2 regions of the Buttiauxella agrestis genome follow, and region 2 is predicted to be linked to the other one. Evidence: predicted binding sites of a transcription regulator. Region 2 holds the regulator's gene; the other holds the start of a gene.

Region 1 (11,522 bases), 2.9 Mb from region 2:
GTGGTGCCAATAATCGAAATGCCGCCCAGAATACCGAGCCGATGGTTGTAGGTTTTCTTCGCCCGCTCTTCACCTTCCGGGGCGAAGATTTCGATATCCGCGCCCCGTTCCATGCCTATAGCTTCACGCACTGCCGCTTCGATGGTCTGGCGTGGCGTGCGGTTAATCGCCGAGTCGCCAATAGGCAAACCGATACCTTTGCGCGTCACTTTGCCCACGCCAGTGCCGCCGTGCAGCGTGATAGCGCCGCTGTCATTAAGCCGCACGCGGGCAAAAATCAGCATCCCGTGGGTGGCGTCAACGTCATCGCCACCGTCTTTGCGGATCGCGGCGGTTGCCTGCTGGCCTTCAATCATTGGCATTTCGACATTGAGATGCAGCGTGACACCAGAAGGCGTAATGATCGAAACCTGGTCGATAACGTGCTGGCGCAGCACCATCAGCGCCGCGACTTTTGCCGCCGCGGTGGCACACGATCCGGTGGTGTAGCCTTTGCGATACGCCTTGCCTTTATGCCAGACGCAGTCGGATTGCGGCTCGCTCACACCGACTCCTTCAAGCGGTAAAGCAAGGCGTTAACAATGGCGGCGGCAACATTGCTGCCCCCTTTGCGTCCGCGCGCCGCAATGGCGGGCAGGCCGCTTTCAACTAACGCTTCTTTAGATTCTTCGGCACCAACAAACCCGACCGGTACACCGATCACGGCAGCCGGTTTCGCCCCTTTTTCCAGCAGGCGAAACAGCGCAGTGGGGGCGTTACCGAAAACAAAAATCTTTTCACCTTCTTCCTGCAAGGCGACATCCACCGCCGCCATCGAGCGGGTCACACCCTGCTCTTTGGCAAGCGCCACGACGCGCGGGTCGCTGATATAGCAGCGATAACTGCAACCAAATTGCTCCAATACCGTTTTGTTGATACCGGACAATGCCATCGTCGTGTCGGTGTACAACGTGCAACCGCGCTGCAAACTTTCGCTAAGTTGTTCAATGACATCAGGCGAGAACCACAGAATATCCAGCCACTCGAAATCGGCCGTGGTGTGAATCACGCGCTTGATCATCGCTTCCTGAATAGCGTCGTTGAAACGATAGTCCGGGTGCTCGGCGGCAATAATGTCGCTGATGATTTCAAAACTATGCTGTTCAATAAGCTGTGGTTGTTGCAGGTAATTCATCGTGAGTCCTTAAGCTATACCCAGTGCGAGAGTGCGCAGTGCGGCAAACAGCAGCAAAGCGAGCAGTGAAGCCAGCATCATGAGCGAAATGGTGCGGGGAATGTCTTCAAGCGCGATGCCGCGTTGCTCATCGCCAATCCAGGGTTTCTCTACCCGTTCGCCAAAATAGGTATTGGGACCGCCGAGCCGGATGCCTAACGCGCCCGCGACCGTGGCCTCAGGCCAGGCGCAATTCGGGCTGCTGTGCTGATAGCGGTCACGCCAGCCGATGCGTAACGCCTGGCGATGATTCGCGCGTAAGCAAAAGGCGGCGATGGTGAGAAGCAGCCAGCTCAGGCGTGCGGGAATGAAGTTGGCGACATCGTCGAGTTTCGCGCTGACAAAACCGATGGCGCGGTGTTTTTCCGTTTTGTAGCCCACCATCGAATCCAGGGTGTTAATCGCTTTGTAGGCCATGGCTAACGGTGCGCCGCCAATCATCAGGAAAAACAACGGCGCGATGACGCCATCGACGCTGTTTTCCGCCACGGTTTCCACTACCGCGCGGGTGATTTGCGGGCGTTCCAGTTGCGAGGTATCGCGCCCGACAATCCACGAGAGTTTTTCGCGACTCTGCTCAAGCGTTCCATTTTTCAGGGCGCGGTAGACCTCAAGCGCGGCATCGCTCAGGCAACGCGCAGCCAGCACGGTGTAAATCATCCACACTTCGACCAGCCAGCCAAGCCACGGATGCACGAGATTTGCGAGGTGCAATACCCCCCAACTCATGCCCCAGGTGGAGCCAACCACCACCAGCCACAACACGCCGCCGCCGATTTTCAGCGCGCGGTCGCTTTTGCAGTATTGGCGGATGACGCGCTGTAAACCGTTAATCAGATTGCCCATCCAGCGCACCGGATGCGGCCAGTTTTGTGGGTCGCCGAGCCAGTAATCCAGTAACCACGCCACACCCCACGCCAGTATCGTCATTGAGCACTCCTCGCCAGTTTCAACCAGCGATTGAGCATTGCCGGGCGCTGGGCGAAATGCACATGCAGGTAGCTGGCAAACGTCGCCTGGTGCTGAATGCCTCCCTGCCAGCGCGAAATCGCCACGCCATCGCGCCATTTGCAGCAGTCGAGGGCCGCCGGTAATGGGCCGCTGAAATCGGAGTAGTGAAATTCGTGGCCGCGCAGAGTTTCGCCTTTGCTTGCCAGCAAGGTGTCTTGTCGCGCGGTGGCTTCGCAGTAGCCAAAGCGGGTCAGGCGTTTGCCCATCTGACTGTGGCCAGGCAATACGCCGCACATGGCGTGAGTTTCGCCCTCAATGTCAGTCAACGATTCGCCCAGATACATCAACCCGCCGCACTCGGCATACAATGGGATGCGGCGTTGATGGGCTTGTTTGAGGGATTCATGCATTTTGAAATTTGCGGCGAGCCTGGCGGCATGCACTTCGGGATAACCGCCACCCAGCCAGATCATCTGGCAATCGGGAACGGCGTCGTCATGAAGCGGGCTGAAGCGCTGAATTTTCACTCCGGCCTGCTCGAGCAGGTCGATGTTATCCGGGTAATAAAAGTTAAAGGCTTCGTCTTCGGCCAGCGCGAGGGTTAATCCATCGGCTAATGCCGCATCTGGTAGGGTGGGCGCTTTGCCCTCTGGCAATGAGTTAAGGCACGATAACGCCAGCAGATGGTCGATGTTAACGGTTTCTTCAAGCTGTTTTGCGAGCTGCTGCCAGCGTTCGTCCTGAGGAAGATTTTCTTGTGCCGGAACCAGGCCAAGGTGGCGTGATGGCAATGCCACATCCGCCATAACCGGCACTCGCCCCAGTACGGGCAGACCGCAGTAACGGGTAATCGCCTCGGCCAGCAGTTGGTAATGGCTGTCGCTGTTGACGCGATTAAGGATGATACCCGCGATGTTTAACGACGGGTCAAACCGCTGGAAGCCCATTACCGTGGCGGCGATAGAGGTGGAGACTGCTTTGCCATCAACCAGCAAAATAACCGGGCAGCCGAGCTGCTTTGCCATTGCGGCGCTGCTGCAATAGTTCGGGTCTGTGCCGTAGCCGTCATAAAGCCCCATCACGCCTTCGATAACCGCCACATCGGCCTGCTGCATTTGTTGGTTAAACAAACCATTGAGCGTGGGAGTCGGCAACATAAACGCGTCGAGATTGCGCGAGGTCACGCCTGACACCGCACTGTGCCAGCCGCTATCGAGATAATCGGGGCCGATTTTGAAAGGTTGAACGCGCAGATGACGCACCATCAAGGCGCGGAGCAGCCCAAGCGTGACGGTGGTTTTGCCACAGCCGCTGCTGGTGCCTGCAATGACGAATGCGTGTTTCGCTGCCCCTGCCATAGTTGCCTTATTACATTTGGGCAAAAAGCGGATGTCAGCACGTGCGTGCAGCCGGAAGCCGCACGCAACTGATGACAACTGACTTCCCACCGAAGGAGTTGTTTAAATTAAATGACTCGTCGGTCTTCTGGCTTAGCTTCATTCTCGCCCGCCCTTCCCAATCGTGAGATCAGTGGTTACGCGGGTTCGTCGGCATCACAGCAGCGGGGGCTGCGGAGGAATTACACCTCCTTCCCAGCCATATTCACCCCAAATAAGAACGGGTAAAGACATGGCATAAACGAGTCAGTTGTATCGTGCATGACACTCAAACTATCATGCGCGTGAATATATAAAAGCTCGAACAGTGTAAAAGCTAATAGATAGCGAGTGTTGCGCTATAACAATTTTTATTGATTTTTTAAGGCTTGTGGCGAAGAAAACAAAATGAGATCCACGATGAAAGAGAGTTGCCACCGTTATGGCTGAAGCGCGCTGCCCGGCGTCCTGCGGCGAATTCATTCAGGGTTGGATTGGCGGCAGCGAAAAGCTGGTTTCATGCCCTATCGACTGGTTTAGCACCGTTGAAGTCCGTGAAGGCGTGCAGTCTGGCGAAGAGCGGCCACGTATGCGCCAGATGCTGGAACAGGTGGTGGCGTATTTCGGCTACCCCGCTGCATTAGCAAATAGCCTGAGCACGGCTCTTGAGTCCACCATCCCAGTGGGTAAAGGCCTTGCGAGCAGCACCGCAGATATTGCCGCAACAGCCTTAGCAACCGCCCGGCATTTAGGTGAAACACTCAGCGAATCTACCCTTGCCGCTTTATGTGTAAAAATCGAACCGACCGACAGCACGATTTTTGTCTTGCCGACGCTGTTTTCCCATCTGAATGCACAGACTCAGTTTAGCTGCCAGCCCGCGCCAGCAGTGGATATCCTGTTACTTGAAAGTGATACGACGATTCTGACTGAGGAATATCGCCGTCATCAGCGCGAATCGACGTTAATCAGCAATGCCGCAGCGCTCGATGAGGCGTGGCTTCGCTTGCAACAAAGTTGCAGGATGCAAGATCCTCGCTTGTTGGGAGAAGCTGCCACGCAAAGCGCTATCGCCAGCCAGGCGTTACTGGCAAAACCGATGTTTTCGCCGCTGTTGGCGCTGGTCGAAGAGTTTGATTTATTCGGCGTGAACGTGGCGCACAGCGGAAGTGCTGTGGGACTGATGCTGGATGTGCGCAAACATGATGCTGAGAAATTACGCTGGCAGATTAAACAGTTGGCTATTGATGTGCATTACCCACGGCAACATCTGGTGAAGATGGTAGCAGGCGGCGTGCGTTAAACTCAGGCGAAAAAAAACCGCCATGAATGGCGGTTTCTAAAATTAACACTATTTACCCTAAATAATTCGAGTTGCATCAAGGCGGCAAGTGAACGCAGCCAACGCAGAGGCAGCCCGAAGTATGACGGGTAAATTTAATCGGCCTTGATTTCGCCCATCACTTTCAATTTTTTGGAAATTTCACGACGCTCTTTAGACAGCTCAGCGTTTTTGATGATGTAGTCATCAACGCGGTCTTCGTAGTCGGTTTTCATGCTGGCGATGATGCCCTGAATAGCTTCGATGCTCATGCCCGGCTTGATGTAATCGCTCAGGTTGTCCAGCAGCAGAACGCGTTTTGAGTTATCACGGATCTTTTTCTGCACGTCCTGGATTTCACGTTGCAGTTTGTTTTTACGACGGAACAGACGCACAAACTCAAGCACGTCCTGGAAAGATGGTTTGGTTGGTTCCATTTTTATACCCCTGCTAATTTCATACTTGGATTCGTTAAAACAACGATTCATTAAGTTAACGGTCATAAGCTTACCTTAAAGGTAGCGACGGCCGCTGACAATGTCATTCTTCAAGCTGCATGGTGATTAGCTGCAACCCGAACATACAGGCGATGGGTCTCTTTCGCTATCTTAACCTCAAATAGTGCTGAATCGAAACCAGCAATTCATATCAGACTAAGCAATTATTTGCGTAACGCGCGGCAGATCAACTGTGAGAGCAATTCCAGTTGACGGGCAAGCTCAAGGCTCAACCAGACGTAGCCATGAATGGGGGTTTCCTGAAGTTTCCCGTTCGGCCCCTCTTGCATCAACTGGCGCAACTCACTGACGATTTCGGTTAGTTTTTCGTTATTGGCAGAAATCGGCGACGGATTTCCGTCATGCAATGCCAGGGCAATTGCCGCGAGTGTGCGTTGCGTCATCTGCTGAGTGTCACGCAGTGTGCGTGCGTTGATCATCAGGAAGTGGCTTTCACGGGACGCCCAGTAAGCATTAATTTGCAGCTCGAGCGTGCACACCATGTTACGGCTGACGGTTTGAATCGCTTCAAAAATGGTTTTTTGAATGTGGGTTTCTTTGCTGCTCGGGCCAATCAACGCCCGCATTCTGACCACATCACTTAATACCTGGCGCAGATGCTTTTCCAGGTGTGGGCGTTCCACCAGGTTTGGAGAAAAACCGGCGTTGTAGACCCGACCAAAGGCCGTGACGAAATTCGCCATTTGAATACGCCAGTGGATAAACGCACGCTGCGGGTAAATGCTGGTGAAGAGCATCGCCAGTAATGAACCGAAGATAACATCACCGCTACGCCACATCGCGATTTCCATGTCTCCTGCGGGCGCACCCACCACCACGGCAAGTGTGATACCAATCAGCAAAGCCTGATAGGGCCTTTTACCCAGGGCCAGATAGCCGCAGATAAACATCGCCAGCGCACACCACACCAACATCAAAGGCAGCGAAAACAGCTCTAACCTGAGCGCAACCAGGCCCATAGTTGCACCACAAATGGTGCCACCAATACGCTCAAATGCACGCGGGACAACGTTTCCCCAAAAGGAAATCGGCCCCATCACCACCACGAGGGTGATTAATGGCCATGTCCCTTCTGGCACTTTCAGAAGATGGACAATAAGAAAGGTGAGCACAAATGCCAGCGCGATACGGATACCGTGCACGACTCGGTAGTGGCGATAAACGCGGAGCTCAAACGGGCTTAATGATTTGTCGGGGCGCACACCCGGGTCTCCTGAAAAACAAAAACGGGATTGTACCTGTTTTTATTGAGGTGGCATCACAAAGTTAGGGGGCTTGCGCCCCCTTTAGCATCAGACTTGATCTGCCACCGGGATAAACATGTCGATTTCCCAGACTCCACTCTCCGAACCATCGTTAAGATAGTGTTCAAAGCAGGGTTTCGATGCCATTTGATAGCGGTTGTCAGCCAGCAGGCTGTCGAAGAACAGGTTCCACGGCCTGGCGAAATCACCGTCATCGACTCGGGCGCGCGCCACCGCATACTGCCCGGCTTCTATTTTAGTGGTGATAACGCCTTCACTGTTTTCAGGCACGGTGAAGTTTTCGGCCACTGATACTACGGTATCGCAGCGCAGCTTTTCCGCAGGCACAACGTCTGGGTTATCGTAATAAACCGCCAGCCACTCTTCGCCGACAATTTTGTGTGTTTTCACCCACAGAGAAAGCTGCTCAAACCCTTGATGAACCGTTTTTTCCCACGGCCCTACCATATGAAAACCAGCTACTTTCCGCTCATGCACTTGTTGTACGTTAAATTCCATATGACCTCCTGACTCGTTTAAAAATACTGTATGTTTATACACCACTAAATTGCAGGGAAACAATCCTTTGTCAGGGTGATGTGGTTACTTTGCGAGCATGATCGCTTTTCGCGAATCTATCGCCTGTAGATCTTAGTACAGGCAAAAAAAAGGGCCGGCATAACTGCCGACCCCGTTTGCATCCTTCAATTAATTTACAGTTTGTGGCTCAGATAATCGCTGAAGCGCGACCATGCGCTGCCCTTTTTGACATCAGCCAGCGTCACCAGCGGCCAGTGCGCAATCAGTTTATCGCGGTCAAACAGTTCAATCTCACCGACATGCTGGTTAGCCGCTATAGGGGCTTCCAGCTCAGGCTTGTCGAGGACATATTTAGCTTTAATATTAGGCACTTCAGATTTTGGCAGCGCCAGATAGACATCCTGATTGGTTCCGACTTCGACTTTCTTTTGATCGCCGTACCAGATTGTCTCGGTGCCAATTTTCTTACCTTTATGCAGAACCTGAACGGTATCGAAATTATCCTGACCCCAGTGCAGTAATTTACGCGCCTGATCTTCACGCCCTTTCGGGCTTTCAGCCCCCATCACCACAGCAATTAAACGGCGCTCGCCATCAACACTCGACGCAATAAGATTGAACCCGGCACTCGCGGTGTGACCGGTTTTCAGGCCATCGACATTCAAGCCTTTGTCCCATAACAGCCCATTACGGTTCTGTTGGGTGATGCCATTCCAGGTCAGGCTACGTTCGCTATACATATGATAAAAATCAGGTTCGCCATGAATAATGGCGCGGGATAACACGGCAAGATCGTAAGCGGAACTGTGCTGACCCGGTGCATCCAGGCCGTGTACCGTTTCAAAATGGGTATCGCGCAGGCGTAATTGCTGCACGTATTTATTCATCATCGCCACAAATTGCGGCTGCCCGCCAGCAACGTAATCGGCTAGCGCGACACAAGCATCGTTCCCGGAGTCGATAATCAACCCGCGACTCAAATCGTGAACGGTGAGTCTGTCACCCTGTTTCAAAAACATCAGCGATGAACCGTCGAAAACCGGATTGCCTTTTGCCCAGGCATCTCTGCCCACTGTCACGATATCGTCAGCCTTGATGCGCCCGCTATCAATGGCGCGGTCCACCACATAGCCCGTCATCAATTTAGTCAGACTTGCCGGGTTGCGTCGCACATGTTCATTTTCCGCAGCCAGAATTTGCCCGGTGGTGTAATCCATCAACACCCAGGAACCCGCCTGAATTTGTGGAGGGGATGGCGGGTTAACAAAGATATCGTCGGCAAAAGCGGAGTGAGCAGATAATGACAGCAGAGAACAGACAGCAAACAGACGGATCTTCAACGATATACCCTCGGTAACAATAAATTCAGCCGCTTCTTTTACTGGAGTTTGCGATAATTTTCGCAATTAAATTGCAAAAATATATGAATAGATAGCATTGCATACTCATCTTGAATATCTTGCGCAGTGGTGCAGGAGGCCTGTTAATGGTTTACCATGCACTGATGCAGTGACTGACCAACAAGTTTGAAACATGGAGAGAGTTTTAGTGGGATTTCAGTTTAATAACAATATGTTAAACAACACTCAAGGGCGGGAGTAAACCGTGGATAATACAACGCAACAACCGACCTTTCTCTTCCATGATTATGAGACTTTCGGCAAAAGTCCTTCGCTTGACCGCCCCGCGCAATTTGCAGCGATTCGGACAGATTCCGAGTTCAATGTCATTGGCGAACCGGAAGTATTTTACTGCAAACCCGCTGATGACTATCTGCCTCAACCCGAAGCAGTGATGATTACCGGGATTACCCCGCAGCACGCGCTGGCTCAGGGAGTCAACGAAGCCGATTTTGCTAAACGCATCCACAGTATTTTTACGCTGCCCAAGACCTGTGTGGTGGGCTACAACAATGTGCGCTTCGATGATGAAGTGACGCGTAATATTTTCTATCGTAATTTTTACGACCCGTATGGCTGGAGCTGGCAGAACGATAACTCGCGCTGGGATCTGCTTGATGTGATGCGCGCCTGTTATGCGTTGCGCCCTGAAGGGATTGTCTGGCCGGAAAACGAGGATGGTCTGCCGAGTTTTCGCCTGGAGCATTTAACCAAAGCCAACGGAATTGATCATGCCAACGCGCACGATGCGATGTCCGACGTTTACGCCACTATCGCTATGGCGCAACTGGTTAAAACACGCCAGCCGCGTCTGTTCGAGTATCTCTATACTTACCGCTCCAAACACAAGCTCACCACGCTGATTGATATTCCGCAGATGAAACCGCTGGTGCATGTTTCGGGCATGTTCGGTGCGTGGCGCGGCAATACCAGTTGGATTGCGCCGCTGGCCTGGCATCCGGATAACCGTAATGCGGTGATCATGGTCGATTTGGCTGGAGATATTTCTCCACTGCTGGAACTGGATGCCGATGCATTACGCGAGCGTTTGTATACACCGAAAGCCGCGTTGGGCGATAGTCCGGCGGTGCCCATCAAACTGGTGCATTTGAATAAATGCCCGGTGCTGGCGGTGGCGAATACTCTGCGTCCGGAAGATGCCGAGCGGTTAGGCATCGATCGTAAACGTTGCCTGGATAACCTGAAATTACTGCGTGAACACCCGGCCGCGCGTGAAAAAGCGGTGGCTATTTTTGCTGAGGCCGAGCCTTTTGTGCCGTCTGATAATGTCGATGCTCAATTGTATAATGGCTTCTTCAGCGATGCCGATCGCGCGGCGATGCGCATTGTACTGGAGACGGAGCCGCAAAATTTACCGGCGCTGGATATTACCTTTGCCGATAAACGCATCGAGAAATTGCTGTTTAACTATCGCGCGCGAAATTTCCCCGGCACGCTGGATGAAGCAGAACAACAGCGCTGGTTAGAACATCGCCGTGAGGTGTTGTCTCAGGAGGCGCTGCAGGCCTACGCGCAAGAACTGGAAGCGCTGTACAACCTGCATGAAAGCGATAAAGAAAAGACGGCGTTGCTTAAGGCATTGTTTGAGTACGCGCAGTTTTTGGTGGGTTAATTTCTTTGAAGGTATAAAACAAAAAGGCCGCTTTCGCGGCCTTTTTCATCTGCAGCGATTACGCCAGGTCTTCGTTGAATTGTGGCACCGGGTTACGGAAGCGACGAGTCACGAAGGCCAGATAGGTCAGGCCGATAGCCGCCCAAATCAGCCCCAGAATCATCGAGCTTTCTTCCAGGTTAATCCACAATGCACCCACTGTCAGCGCGCCACAGATTGGCAGCACCAGATAGTTGATGTGATCTTTGATGGACTTGTTACGGCCTTCGCGGATCCAGAACTGGGAAATGACTGACAGGTTCACGAAGGTGAACGCCACCAGCGCACCGAAGTTAATCAGCGCCGTTGCTGTAACCAGGTCAAATTTCACCGCGAACAGAGCAATGATACCCACCAGCACAACGTTCAACGCCGGGGTGCGCCATTTCGGGTGAATGTAACCGAAGAAACGCTCCGGGAACACGCCGTCACGACCCATCACATACATCAGGCGCGAAACGCCCGCATGTGCCGCCATACCTGACGCCAGAACAGTCACACAGGAGAAAATCAGGATTCCGAACTGGAAGGTTTTACCTGCCACGAACAGCATGATTTCTGGCTGTGACGCATCCGGGTCATGGAAGCGAGAGATGTCCGGGAAGTACAGTTGCAGGAAGTAAGACACCACCACGAAGATCACGCCGCCAATCAGGGCAGTCAGGAAAATCGCTTTCGGGATGACTCGGCCAGCATCTTTAGTTTCTTCGGACAACGAGCTAATGCCGTCAAAGCCGAGGAACGAGAAGCACAGTATCGTCGCTCCGGTGATCATCGGCACCACGTTTGCGTGTTCAGACCAGAATGGACGCGTGCTGGTTAACGTGCCGGCACCTTCGCCATTGGCTACGCCGTAAATCACCAGACCCGTTATCACCACCATCACAATCATTTGCAGCACAACGATGAGGCTATTGAAGTTAGCCACAGTTTTGATGCCACGCAGGTTGGAGATGGTCATAAAGCCCACCAGCAGCACCACGAATATCCACGATGGGATCGACGGCACCAGGGCTTCAAAATAGATTTTTGCCAGCAGGATGTTGATCATCGGCATGAAGAGATAATCAAGCAGCGCCGACCAGCCCACCATAAAGCCGACCACCGGGTGGATAGCTTTTTGAGCGTAGGTATAGGCGGAACCCGCTGATGGGAAGCGGCGTACTAGCTTTCCATAACTTAACGCGGTAAACAAAATTGCCACAAGGGCAAACGCGTAAGCCGTAGCGACATGTCCGTCGGTAAGGCCAGATACAATCCCAAATGTATCGAACAAGGTCATAGGCT
Region 2 (11,522 bases):
GCGCTTCAAGCTGTTCGATACAGTGGACGGCGGTCTGGAAATTTTGCCCGGCAATCGTCGGCAGGTCGGTTGCATTGAAGAAACCTTCGAGCAGCAGGATGGGCTGAGTGATTCCCCCTGCACGCAATCGAACACCTTCTTCAAGACGTGCAACGCCGAAAGCATCGGCATCAGTCAGGGTAAGGGCCGTCTCCAGAAGACCATGCCCATATGCGTTTGCTTTCACAACCGCCACCATTCGACTGTTTGGTGCCAGTTCGCGCAGGCGTTGCAGGTTGTGTCGCAGAGCGCGGCGGTTAATTTTTACGGTTGCCGCTTGCATGTTCGTTCCTTGCGAAATTTTTGTATATGGAATTGGAATGCCCAAATCCTCTAAATCATTCGGGCTGCAAGAAGGCGGCAAACTCGTGAATCCCCATGAGCTTACACAAGTAAGCGATTAGGGTAAGCGAGTGCAGCCAACGCACTTGCAGCGTGAAGGATAACGAGGATTTAATCTTCGTCGTATTGAGGACCAGCATAGTTATCGAAGCGCGAGAACTGCCCGTTAAACGTCAGGCGCACGGTGCCGATTGGGCCGTTACGCTGTTTACCGAGGATGATTTGCGCGATGCCTTTCTCGTCACTGTTATCGTTATAAACTTCGTCACGATAGATAAACATGATTAAGTCGGCATCCTGCTCGATGGAGCCGGATTCACGCAAGTCGGAGTTGACCGGGCGTTTATCAGCACGTTGCTCCAAAGAACGGTTAAGCTGCGAGAGCGCCACCACCGGCACCTGTAGCTCTTTTGCCAACGCTTTCAGGGAACGCGAAATCTCGGCGATTTCCAGCGTACGGTTATCAGACAGCGACGGCACGCGCATCAATTGCAGGTAGTCGATCATGATCAGGCTCAGGCCGCCATGTTCGCGGTAGATACGGCGAGCACGCGAGCGCACTTCCGTTGGCGTCAGGCCGGATGAGTCATCAATGTACATGTTGCGTTTTTCAAGCAAGATGCCCATGGTGCTGGAAATTCGCGCCCAGTCTTCATCGTCGAGCTGACCGGTACGGATTTTGGTCTGGTCAACGCGTGACAGCGACGCCAGCATACGCATCATGATTTGTTCGCCGGGCATCTCGAGGCTGAAAATCAGCACCGGTTTTTCCTGCAACATCGCGGCGTTTTCGCACAAGTTCATCGCAAACGTGGTTTTACCCATCGACGGACGCGCCGCCACAATGATCAGATCCGACTTTTGCAGACCCGCAGTTTTCTTGTTCAAATCCTGGTAGCCCGTATCCACACCCGTTACGCCATCGTGCGGTGTCTGGTAAAGCGTTTCGATACGCGAGACTGTCGCTTCGAGGATCTGGTCGATGCTTTTTGGCCCTTCGTCTTTATTCGCGCGGCTCTCAGCAATCTGGAACACGCGGGATTCGGCGAGGTCGAGCAAGTCTTCGCTGGTGCGCCCTTGCGGGTCGTAACCGGCATCGGCGATTTCATTCGCCACAGAAATCATTTCACGAACTACGGCACGTTCACGCACGATATCGGCGTAAGCGCTGATGTTCGCCGCACTTGGCGTGTTTTTTGATAATTCGGCCAGATAGGCGAAACCGCCAACGCTTTCCAGATTGCCCTGAAGTTCAAGGGATTCAGAAAGCGTGATCAGATCGATGGGCTTGCTCATTTCGAGCAAACGCTGCATCTCGGTGAAGATCATGCGGTGTGGACGGCTGAAAAAATCGTTAGCCACGACGCGCTCGGAAACGTTATCCCAGCGTTCGTTGTCCAGCATTAAACCGCCCAACACCGACTGCTCCGCTTCCAGAGAATGTGGCGGCATTTTCAGCCCTTCCATCTGACGATCGCGGGGTTCTTTCGGTTTGTTGAAGGGTTTATTTCCTGCCATAGTGAGGGAGTTACCAAAATCAGATAAGAGAGACGAGAGTTTACTCTATCTCCCTCCGAGGAAACAGAAGGAGTTCTCATGGCAACACGCATTGAATTTAGTCAACACGGCGGGCCTGAAGTGCTAAAAGTCGCGGAATTCACCCCAACGGCCCCCGCAGAACACGAAGTGCAAGTTGAGAATAAAGCGATTGGTATCAACTACATTGATACATACATCCGCAGCGGTTTATACCCGCCGCCGATGCTACCCAGCGGTCTCGGTACAGAAGCTGCGGGGGTCGTGACTAAAGTTGGCAGTGCAGTAACACATCTTAAAGTCGGCGACCGCGTGGTGTACGCACAGTCCGGGCTTGGCGCATACAGCAGCGTTCACAATGTGCCTGCCGATAAAGCCGCAAAACTTCCGGACGCTATCTCTTTTGAGCAAGCTGCCGCGTCGTTCCTCAAGGGGCTGACAGTCTATTATCTGCTGCGTAAAACCTACGATATCAAAGCCAATGAAGTTTTCTTATTCCATGCTGCGGCCGGTGGCGTTGGGCTGATCGCCTGCCAGTGGGCGAAAGCGTTGGGTGCCAAATTAATCGGCACGGTCGGCTCTGCGCAAAAAGCAGAAAGCGCCAAACAAGCTGGCGCCTGGCAGACCATTAATTATCGCGAAGAGAATCTTGTCGAACGTGTAAAAGAGATAACGAACGGCAAAAAAGTAGCTGTGGTGTATGACTCGGTTGGGAAGGATACCTGGGAATCATCGCTGGATTGTCTTCAGCGCCAGGGTTTGATGGTGAGTTTTGGCAACTCCTCCGGCCCGGTTACGGGTGTGAATCTGGGCATTTTGAACCAGAAAGGCTCGCTGTATGTTACTCGTCCGTCACTAAATGGTTACGTGACCACGCGTGAAGAGCTTGAGGAAGCCTGCAACGAACTGTTCTCGTTGATTGCCAGCGGCGTGATAAAAGTCGATGTGTCTGATAACCAGAAGTTTGCGTTGAGCGATGCCGCTCTGGCTCATACAACGCTGGAGAGCCGCAGCACGCAAGGCTCTAGTTTACTGATTCCATAAAAGAATTTGGGCCTCCCGAGGGAAGCCCATTCTTTTTTTGTTCGCACGGTATGTAGGGTACAGCGCGATGAATTCGTGTTTTCGCAACCCGTTAATAATGTCAGGTTTGGTAAATAATTGATATCCCGCGACCCGCAAACTTAGCCAGAAAGATGCGAGGTTGTGATCAACTCCGCAATACCCGAGCAATTCACAAAGGTATTACCGTCTAAAGTTAGCGTTTGTCAGCAACCAATGACAGTGCATGTTCCACGACATCAATTCCGGCACCCGCTTTATGGGCGTTTTCGCTCAGGTAACGACGCCACTGACGCGCACCGGGGATCCCCTGGAACAGACCAAGCATATGGCGAGTAACATGGCCTAAGTAAGTGCCGTTTGCCAGTTCACGCTCGATGTACGGGTACATGGCGCGAACTGCCGCAACGGTATCGACTTCCTGCGAATCAATGCCAAAAATCTCACGATCCACCGCCGTCAGCAGGCCAGGGTTTTGATAGGCTTCGCGCCCGATCATCACGCCATCCATATGTTCCAGATGCGCTTTCACTTCTTCCAGCGATTTGATACCGCCGTTAATCGACATCGTTAAATGCGGAAAATCACGCTTCAACTGGTAAACACGCGGGTAATCCAGCGGTGGAATTTCACGGTTTTCCTTCGGGCTTAAACCCGAAAGCCAGGCTTTACGGGCATGAATGATGAACATTTCACATTCGCCCTTCCCGGCAACCGTACCGATAAAATCGCACAAGAATTCGTAACTGTCCTGGTCATCAATGCCGATACGCGTTTTGACGGTGACAGGGATAGACACCACGTCGCGCATCGCTTTGATGCAATCAGCAACGCGCTGCGCATCCGCCATCAGACATGCGCCAAACATACCGTTTTGCACCCGATCAGACGGACAACCGACGTTCAGGTTAATTTCATCGTAGCCACGTTCTTCAGCCAGTTTCGCGCATTGTGCCAGCGCGGCCGGGTCGCTACCGCCTAACTGCAACGCGATGGGATGTTCGTCTTCGCTGTACGCCAGATAATCCCCTTTGCCATGAATAATCGCACCGGTGGTCACCATTTCGGTGTACAGCAGTGTCTGGCTTGAAAGCTGACGCAAGAAATAACGGCAGTGGCGATCGGTCCAGTCGAGCATCGGTGCAATGGAAAAACGATGTGGCTGGAATGGAGTCGGGCTGATTTGTGAGGACATAGGCACTGGCGTTTACGGGCTACGGTTAAAAAAGGGTCGCTACTATAGCATAAAGCAGCGTCGGGACACCCGCTCGTCCCGACGGCTATTTTTATCAGAAGGTGACGCTAAGCTGTGCGCCTGCACCCCATGTCTGGTCCTCGCCGTACAGCCCCATTAAATCAACATGTACGCGATTAAAGGGTGCAAAGCCAACACCGCCGGTAAAGACGTTGCTATCGTTTGCTTTAACATCTGCGCGATAGCCCGCCCGCACGGCAAGCCATGACAGCGGCGTAATTTCTGCACCGACCCCAACGTACTGCGAGTCTTCTTCGCTTTTGAAGCCTTTGGTTTCGGTGAGATCGCCATCGGCGCTAAGGGTAATGAGGTCGTTATGCCAGGAGACACCTGCGGTCACTAATGGACGAATTTGGTAAGTGTCTTTGTAATTAACCGTCTCACCGGTTCTACCATTAGTGATAAGGATGTCTTTGGTATCAATGTCACGTGAAACAAGGTTCTGACCGCTCAAACCTACCGTCCAGTTTTCGCCAAAATCGGCTGCCATACCCGCATCGACGTTGAAACCCGTGTCGTCATTACGGTAGCGACTACTGTTCCAGTCGTTGCTGTCATAGGAATAGATCGACGTGGTGTAGTTGTATAACCAGGTTTTTTGCAGCTTTGGCGTGATGCCAAATGAAACCGGTACGCCACCCAGATCAAACTGCTTCGCCAACGCTACACCATAGTCGGAGACAATAGCAGCGCGACCTGATGCGGTAGAGTTCAGCTGGCTGGTAATAGCATCGGAGCCGTTAATAGCGGCGTCCAACGCCACCCCACCTGCAACAACATTAGAATTAGCAATGCCGTTGAGGTAATCAATATCTTGTTGATCAATAGAGGAACTGACGTGCGCACGCGCATAAGCTTTCGCAACAAATGCCACCGAAAGCACGTCATTCGGAATGCTGACTGCGATGCTCGCCCCCGCTTTAGCGTTTGCGGTTTTCCCTTTCAGATCGTTTAGTTCACCAGCCAGATCGCCCGCCGCCCCCTGAAGCTGATTGAGTGACCCATTTGGGTTTAACAGGATATCCTGCAGGGTAAGATCGTCGATAACATTTTTGTATTGATCGACCTTATCGCTAATTTCATCAATCTGATCCTGCAGATTATCTTTATCAGTAATTTGCCCGCTGACCGCCGGCAGAATTACCGTCACCGTGTCATCCTCCTTTGCCTTTGCCAGCAAGGCGGGGTTGGTGAGTACACCACTGCCATAACTTGCGGAGGCAACACCTGTGCCCCCCATTGCATCACTACGTGCTTCAGCCCAGGTGCCAGCCGCGAAGACCGGATTTGCCACAAATAAAGATGCAGCGCTAAGCGCCACCAAACTTTTAATTTTTTTCATTCACCGCTCGTCTGTTGATCAGTTGTAATAACTAGCCCCCGCCAGTTATGACTGAACGCAGGCAGACTATTGCTGTGAATAAAAAGTTAAAAAGTGAGCTGTTTCGCCCATAGAAATCCTGTTTCTATCCATCAGGATTATCGGTTCAAAATTCCTTTGCAGACTTATTTATAGTTTACCGTTCGTTTTTCGGGAAGGCAGACCATCATGCTGACCAAAGAATTGCGGCGGATGGTCAATCCAGCGATCTTTACGTTGTGCTGCGTAAGAGGGGTTTAAGGGGTAGTAAATTCTGTTTTCCGCTTTATTGGCTTCGCCGACAATCAGCAACCGAACTTCATGTTCGGTGTTATTAATAAAAGTATGGCAAACGCCTGTCCCTGCCGGGAAACCGACACTATCACCTGGTTCCAGCGCATAGAGGTGCCCGTTAATCCACACTTGTGGATGCCCTTCCAGGACATAAGCAAACTCTTCTTCACTGCTTTCGGCATGGGGATAAGAAGTCCGGCGGCCGGGTAGCAGGCGTTCGTGATGAATCCCCAGGCGTGTTAAACCTAGTTTGCGAGCCAGCGGCGCGCCAATGGAAAATAATTCAGTGCTATCGGGATAGGTTGAATCATCTTCACCTTCCAGTTCTTTCCAGTGGCGAATGCAATCAGGTTTATTCATAACAAACTCCGGGATAGTCATCTCAAAAGGATGTGACCAGAATGGCGCACCATTCGGCGTTTTTTGCGCATTGTGGTAAAGTGTAGGGCTAATCTACAGGGGAATGCTGATGGACATCACGACTTCACAAAACGTGTTAGCGCAGGCTGAAAAACTATGCGAGCAGCGTAATGTGCGCCTGACGCCACAACGCCTTGAAGTGCTGCGTTTGCTGACACAGCAGGCAGGTGCAATCAGCGCTTATGACTTGCTGGATTTACTGCGTGCCAGCGAACCGCAAGCTAAACCCCCGACGGTGTATCGTGCGCTCGATTTTCTTCTCGAACAAGGTTTTGTACACCGTGTAGAGTCAACCAACAGCTATGTTTTATGCCATCTTTTTGATCAACCGACTCACTCATCAGCCATGTTTATCTGCGACCGATGTGGCGCGGTGAAAGAACAGGGTGCGGAAGGCGTAGAAGATATTATGCAGCAATTAGCAGCCCAATCAGGCTTTGCTCTGCATCATAATGTTATTGAGGCGCATGGATTGTGCAGTGCTTGTGCGGAGGTTGAAGCGTGTAGCCACCCGGAAGCGTGTGGGCATGACCATTCGATTCAGTCAAAGAAGAAGTCGCGTTAGGGTATTTGGTACGTCCGTGTACCTGGGCAGGGCTGAGAGTTAACACATCTGAGGGAAACTAATTACCAACGGTATTTGTTGCGAGTTTCCCAATCAACGACCTCTTCCTCTGCCTTATCCTTTTCATATCCATAACGTTCCTGGATTTTGCCGACAAGCTGATCGCGTTTCCCTTCAATGACGGTCATATCATCGTCAGTCAGTTTGCCCCATTTCTCTTTTACTGTGCCTTTGAACTGTTTCCAGTTACCGCCGATTTCGTCTTTATTCATAATAATATCCTCATCGTTCGGTGAAAAATTACTAACAAAAAATTACCATCGTCCGGGTGCTTCCGTTTGGCTGACACCCTGTTTCTGCTGGACGTGGAAATAATTGTAGTCAAGGATATGGCGGTATGGGGAAAACTAAGAATGTTTAACCTAACGGCTTAATTTTGAACATTGTTAAACCAGGTGTTTTTCTGCCAGTGGCGACGCCATATCCAGCCCAGCGACAAACCTCGTAACGCAAGGAATACAGCCAGCGAAAGCCACAGCCCGTGGTTGCCTAAATACGGTACGGTAAACATCGACAGGCCAAAGCCCAACGCCGCGACAGCCATGCTATTGCGCATTTCAGTCCCTCGAGTTGCACCAATAAACATGCCATCAAGCAAATAGCACCACACGCCGACAACGGGTAAAATTATCTGCCAATACAAATAGATATCCGCTTGCCGTTGCAGCTCAGCAATTGACGTCAAAAGGGAAACAATTTGCTCACCCAACAAGGCATAAACGGCGGCGAATGCCAGCGCGACTAAACCTGCCTGGCGACATGCAGCCCCCCAGACTTCGAGTAATTGCCCCCGATTTCTGGCCCCATAAGCCTGCCCGGAATGCGCCTCAACGGCATAGGCAAAACCATCGAGCGCGTAAGCGGTGAAGGTCAGCAACGTCATTAGTACCGCATTCACCGCGACGATTTCACTGCCCAAACGCGCGCCAAAGATGGTCACGGAGGCAAAGCAAATCTGTAATAACAGCGAGCGGAGCATGATGTCACGGTTAAGCGCCAACAAGCGCCGAACATTACCGCGCCAAGCCTGTTTGAGTATTTCACCACTGATTCCACGCAGGCCCATGACCTTTTTCACCATGAGCAAGCCGATGATAAATGTGGCGTATTCAGCCGTGACGGTAGCGAGTGCAGCCCCCTGAACATTCATATGCAGCCCCATCACCAGCCACACGTCGAGCACAATATTCAGAACGTTACCGACCACTAACAAGATAACCGGCGCGCGTGCGTATTGAACGCCCAGCAACCAGCCGAGCAAGACCAAATTAGCCAGGGAAGCCGGGGCGCTTAGCCAACGAATCTCAAGAAAACGTCGCGCTTGATAGAGCACATCCTGATTACCACCGACAATACGCAGAGCCAGTGAGATTAGCGGTTCGCGCAGCAAGACAATGGCAATACCCGCTCCGAGTGCCAGCAATAAAGGCTGAACCAGTGCGCGAGCTAAAGCGGAGGGGTTGTTTGCACCAAAGGCCTGGGCGGTTAAGCCGGTGGTACTCATGCGCAGAAACAGCAATAACATAAACAGGAAGCTGGTTGCTGTCGCACCAATGGCAACGCCGCCCAAATAAACAGGACTATCCAGATGACCAATAACGGCGGTATCGACAAGGCCAAGCAGCGGGACGGTAATGTTGGAGAAAATCATGGGTAAAGCGAGGCGCCAGAGCGCACGATCCGCTGTGGAGAATAATTGCATGACCTCTCCTGAAGGAGATCAAAGAGAATTAAGACAGTGATGCGCACTTAAATGCGCATCACCTAAAGAGATTTTACAGCCAGTCACCGTTGCGAATTACGCCAACAGCCAGCCCTTCAATCGAGAAGTTATGCTCGCGCAGGTCAACCACTATCGGCTCGAATTCGCTGTTTTCTGGCAGCAGGTGAACGGTATTCCCCTGCTGTTTCAAACGTTTAACTGTCACTTCATCATCAATGCGCGCCACCACAACCTGGCCGTTACGCACATCCTGAGTTTTATGCACCGCCAGTAAATCACCGTCCATAATACCGATGTCTTTCATAGACATCCCACTGACGCGCAGCAGGAAGTCGGCATTCGGTTTGAACAGTGAAGGATCTACCTGGTAATGGCCTTCGATATGCTGCTGCGCAAGGAGTGGTTCACCCGCAGCGACGCGCCCAACCAGCGGGATGCCGGTGATCTCTTCCACCAGCAAGCGAATGCCACGCGAAGCGCCGGAAACAATCTCAATCACGCCTTTACGGGCGAGAGCTTTTAAATGTTCTTCAGCAGCGTTCGGTGAACGGAACCCCAGACGTTGAGCAATCTCGGCACGTGTCGGTGGCATGCCGGTCTGGCTGATATGATCCCGAATAAGATCAAACACCTCTTGCTGCCTGGTAGTTAACGCTTTCATTCCGCCCCCTGGGTGTTTATACAGTTATGCTGTGAGTATATACAGTTAAAGGCGAATTTGGAACCACAAATTAAGCAAAAAACCAGGCACTTAACTATTCTGGAAAGACTATCGCAAATGCTGCCAAAGCAGCGTGACCCAGGTAATTACTGCAAGGATAATGGCGATTAATACAGCGGCTGAGCCCATATCTTTCGCTCGCCCGGAAAGCTCGTGATAGTCAGTACCAACACGGTCAACGAGGGCCTCAATAGCGCTATTGAGGATTTCGACAATCATCACCAGCACGACTGAACCAATCAGTAAAATACGGGTAATAGGGTCAACATCTAACCAGCAGGCAATAGCGATGGCGATGACAGCCGAAACGCCCTCCTGGCGGAAAGCAGCTTCGTTGATCCAGGCCGCTTTTAGCCCTTTCCATGAATAGCCTGCAGCTTTGATAATACGGGTAAGTCCAGTGGTACTACTCGCCATTTTGGGCAACCTTTTCAAATTATTTGCATCAATGCTTGTCAAAATTATAACGCCACAGAAATCTGGGTCAGATTCTGATATTCTTGCGGCGAATTTGCATCATTAACCTGAGGCTTTACATCGTTTATGTCAGGCTGGCCAAGAATCTACTACAAATTACTTAATTTACCATTAGGCGTTCTGGTAAAGAGCAAGTCTATTCCGGCAGATCCACAAGCCGAACTGGGCTTAGATCCCACACGTCCAATAATGTACGTGCTGCCCTATAACTCAAAGGCGGACTTATTAACCCTGCGCGCTCAATGCCTCGCGCATAACTTGCCCGACCCTCTCGAGCCGTTAGAAATCGACGGAGCGGTGCTGCCGCGCTATGTCTTTATCCATGGCGGGCCGCGTGTATTCACTTATTACACGCCAAAAGAAGAGTCGATCAAGCTGTTCCATGATTACCTCGATTTGCACCGTAGCAATCCAAATCTGGATGTGCAGATGGTGCCTGTTTCGGTCATGTTTGGCCGTTCACCGGGGCGCGAAAAAGGCGAAGTGAATCCGCCATTAAGAATGCTCAACGGCATTCAGAAATTCTTCGCCGTCTCCTGGCTTGGCCGCGACAGCTTTGTGCGTTTTTCTGCACCGGTTTCGCTGCGCCAGATGGCAACCGATCACGGTACAGATAAAAAAATCGCTCAGAAACTGGCGCGAGTGGCACGTATGCACTTCGCACGTCAGCGCCTGGCGACTGTCGGGCCGCGTCTGCCGGTACGCCAGGATCTGTTTAACAAACTTCTGGCATCAAAAGCTATCGCCCGCGCGGTAGAAGACGAAGCGCGTAGCAAGAAAATCTCCCATGAAAAGGCGCAGCAAAATGCTGTCGCGCTGATGGAAGAAATTGCGGCCAACTTCTCTTATGAAGCCGTTCGTTTGACCGACCGCGTGTTAGGTCTGACGTGGAACCGTTTGTACCAGGGCATTAACGTTCACAACGCTGAGCGTGTGCGCCAACTGGCTCATGACGGCCACGAGATTGTCTATGTGCCCTGCCACCGCAGCCACATGGACTACATGCTGCTGTCTTACGTGCTTTATCACCAGGGGTTAGTTCCTCCGCACATCGCGGCGGGTATCAACCTGAATTTCTGGCCAGCAGGCCCGATTTTCCGTCGCCTGGGCGCGTTCTTTATTCGCCGTACCTTTAAAGGCAGCAAACTCTATTCCACCGTGTTCCGTGAATATCTTGGCGAGCTGTTTAGCCGTGGCTATTCCGTTGAATACTTTGTGGAAGGTGGGCGTTCCCGTACCGGGCGTTTGCTTGACCCGAAAACCGGCACGCTGTCGATGACCATTCAGGCCATGCTGCGCGGCGGTACTCGTCCAATTACATTGGTGCCAATTTACATTGGCTACGAGCATGTAATGGAAGTGGGGACTTACGCCAAAGAACTGCGCGGTGCGACTAAAGAAAAAGAGAGCTTTATGCAGATGGTGCGCGGGCTGAGCAAGCTGCGTAACCTCGGCCAGGGCTATGTGAACTTCGGCGAACCGATGCCGTTGATGACATTCCTCAATCAGCGTGTTCCTGAGTGGCGTGATTCAATCGATCCAATCGAAGCGATTCGCCCGGCGTGGCTGACGCCAACGGTCAATGAAATTGCTGCCGAGTTGATGGTGCGTATCAACAATGCAGGGGCGGCAAATGCCATGAACCTGTGCTGTACCGCATTACTTGCG

What was found. Region 2 encodes LexA, which represses DNA repair genes until DNA is damaged. Its sites were predicted from a motif close to TNCTGTATGTACATACAGNA; they were not measured.
Region 1: sbmC (DNA gyrase inhibitor SbmC) is a predicted target of LexA. The motif match lies at 7,167-7,186, and genes of this name have one in related genera.

What each region holds. Positions count from the first base shown of each region.
Region 1 is NZ_UIGI01000001.1:1,693,545-1,705,066, reverse strand. Features, by position in the region: gene cbiD (cobalt-precorrin-5B (C(1))-methyltransferase CbiD) at 1-545, opposite strand, end outside; gene DY231_RS08040 (cobalt-precorrin-8 methylmutase) at 542-1,174, opposite strand; gene cbiB (adenosylcobinamide-phosphate synthase CbiB) at 1,184-2,143, opposite strand; gene DY231_RS08030 (cobyrinic acid a,c-diamide synthase CobB) at 2,140-3,522, opposite strand; cobalamin riboswitch at 3,623-3,802, opposite strand; gene DY231_RS08025 (GHMP family kinase ATP-binding protein) at 3,983-4,843, shown strand; gene DY231_RS08020 (DUF496 family protein) at 4,978-5,298, opposite strand; gene DY231_RS08015 (FUSC family protein) at 5,523-6,581, opposite strand; gene sbmC (DNA gyrase inhibitor SbmC) at 6,672-7,142, opposite strand; gene dacD (serine-type D-Ala-D-Ala carboxypeptidase DacD) at 7,337-8,503, opposite strand; gene sbcB (exodeoxyribonuclease I) at 8,769-10,196, shown strand; gene DY231_RS07995 (APC family permease) at 10,255-11,522, opposite strand, start outside.
Region 2 is NZ_UIGI01000001.1:4,626,677-4,638,198, forward strand. Features, by position in the region: gene alr (alanine racemase) at 1-322, opposite strand, end outside; gene dnaB (replicative DNA helicase) at 493-1,899, opposite strand; gene DY231_RS21885 (quinone oxidoreductase) at 1,978-2,961, shown strand; gene dusA (tRNA dihydrouridine(20/20a) synthase DusA) at 3,176-4,174, opposite strand; gene DY231_RS21895 (conjugal transfer protein TraF) at 4,269-5,576, opposite strand; gene DY231_RS21900 (cupin domain-containing protein) at 5,745-6,248, opposite strand; gene zur (zinc uptake transcriptional repressor Zur) at 6,358-6,873, shown strand; gene DY231_RS21910 (CsbD family protein) at 6,936-7,145, opposite strand; gene dinF (MATE family efflux transporter DinF) at 7,304-8,635, opposite strand; gene lexA (transcriptional repressor LexA) at 8,709-9,317, opposite strand; gene DY231_RS21925 (diacylglycerol kinase) at 9,426-9,794, opposite strand; gene plsB (glycerol-3-phosphate 1-O-acyltransferase PlsB) at 9,921-11,522, shown strand, end outside.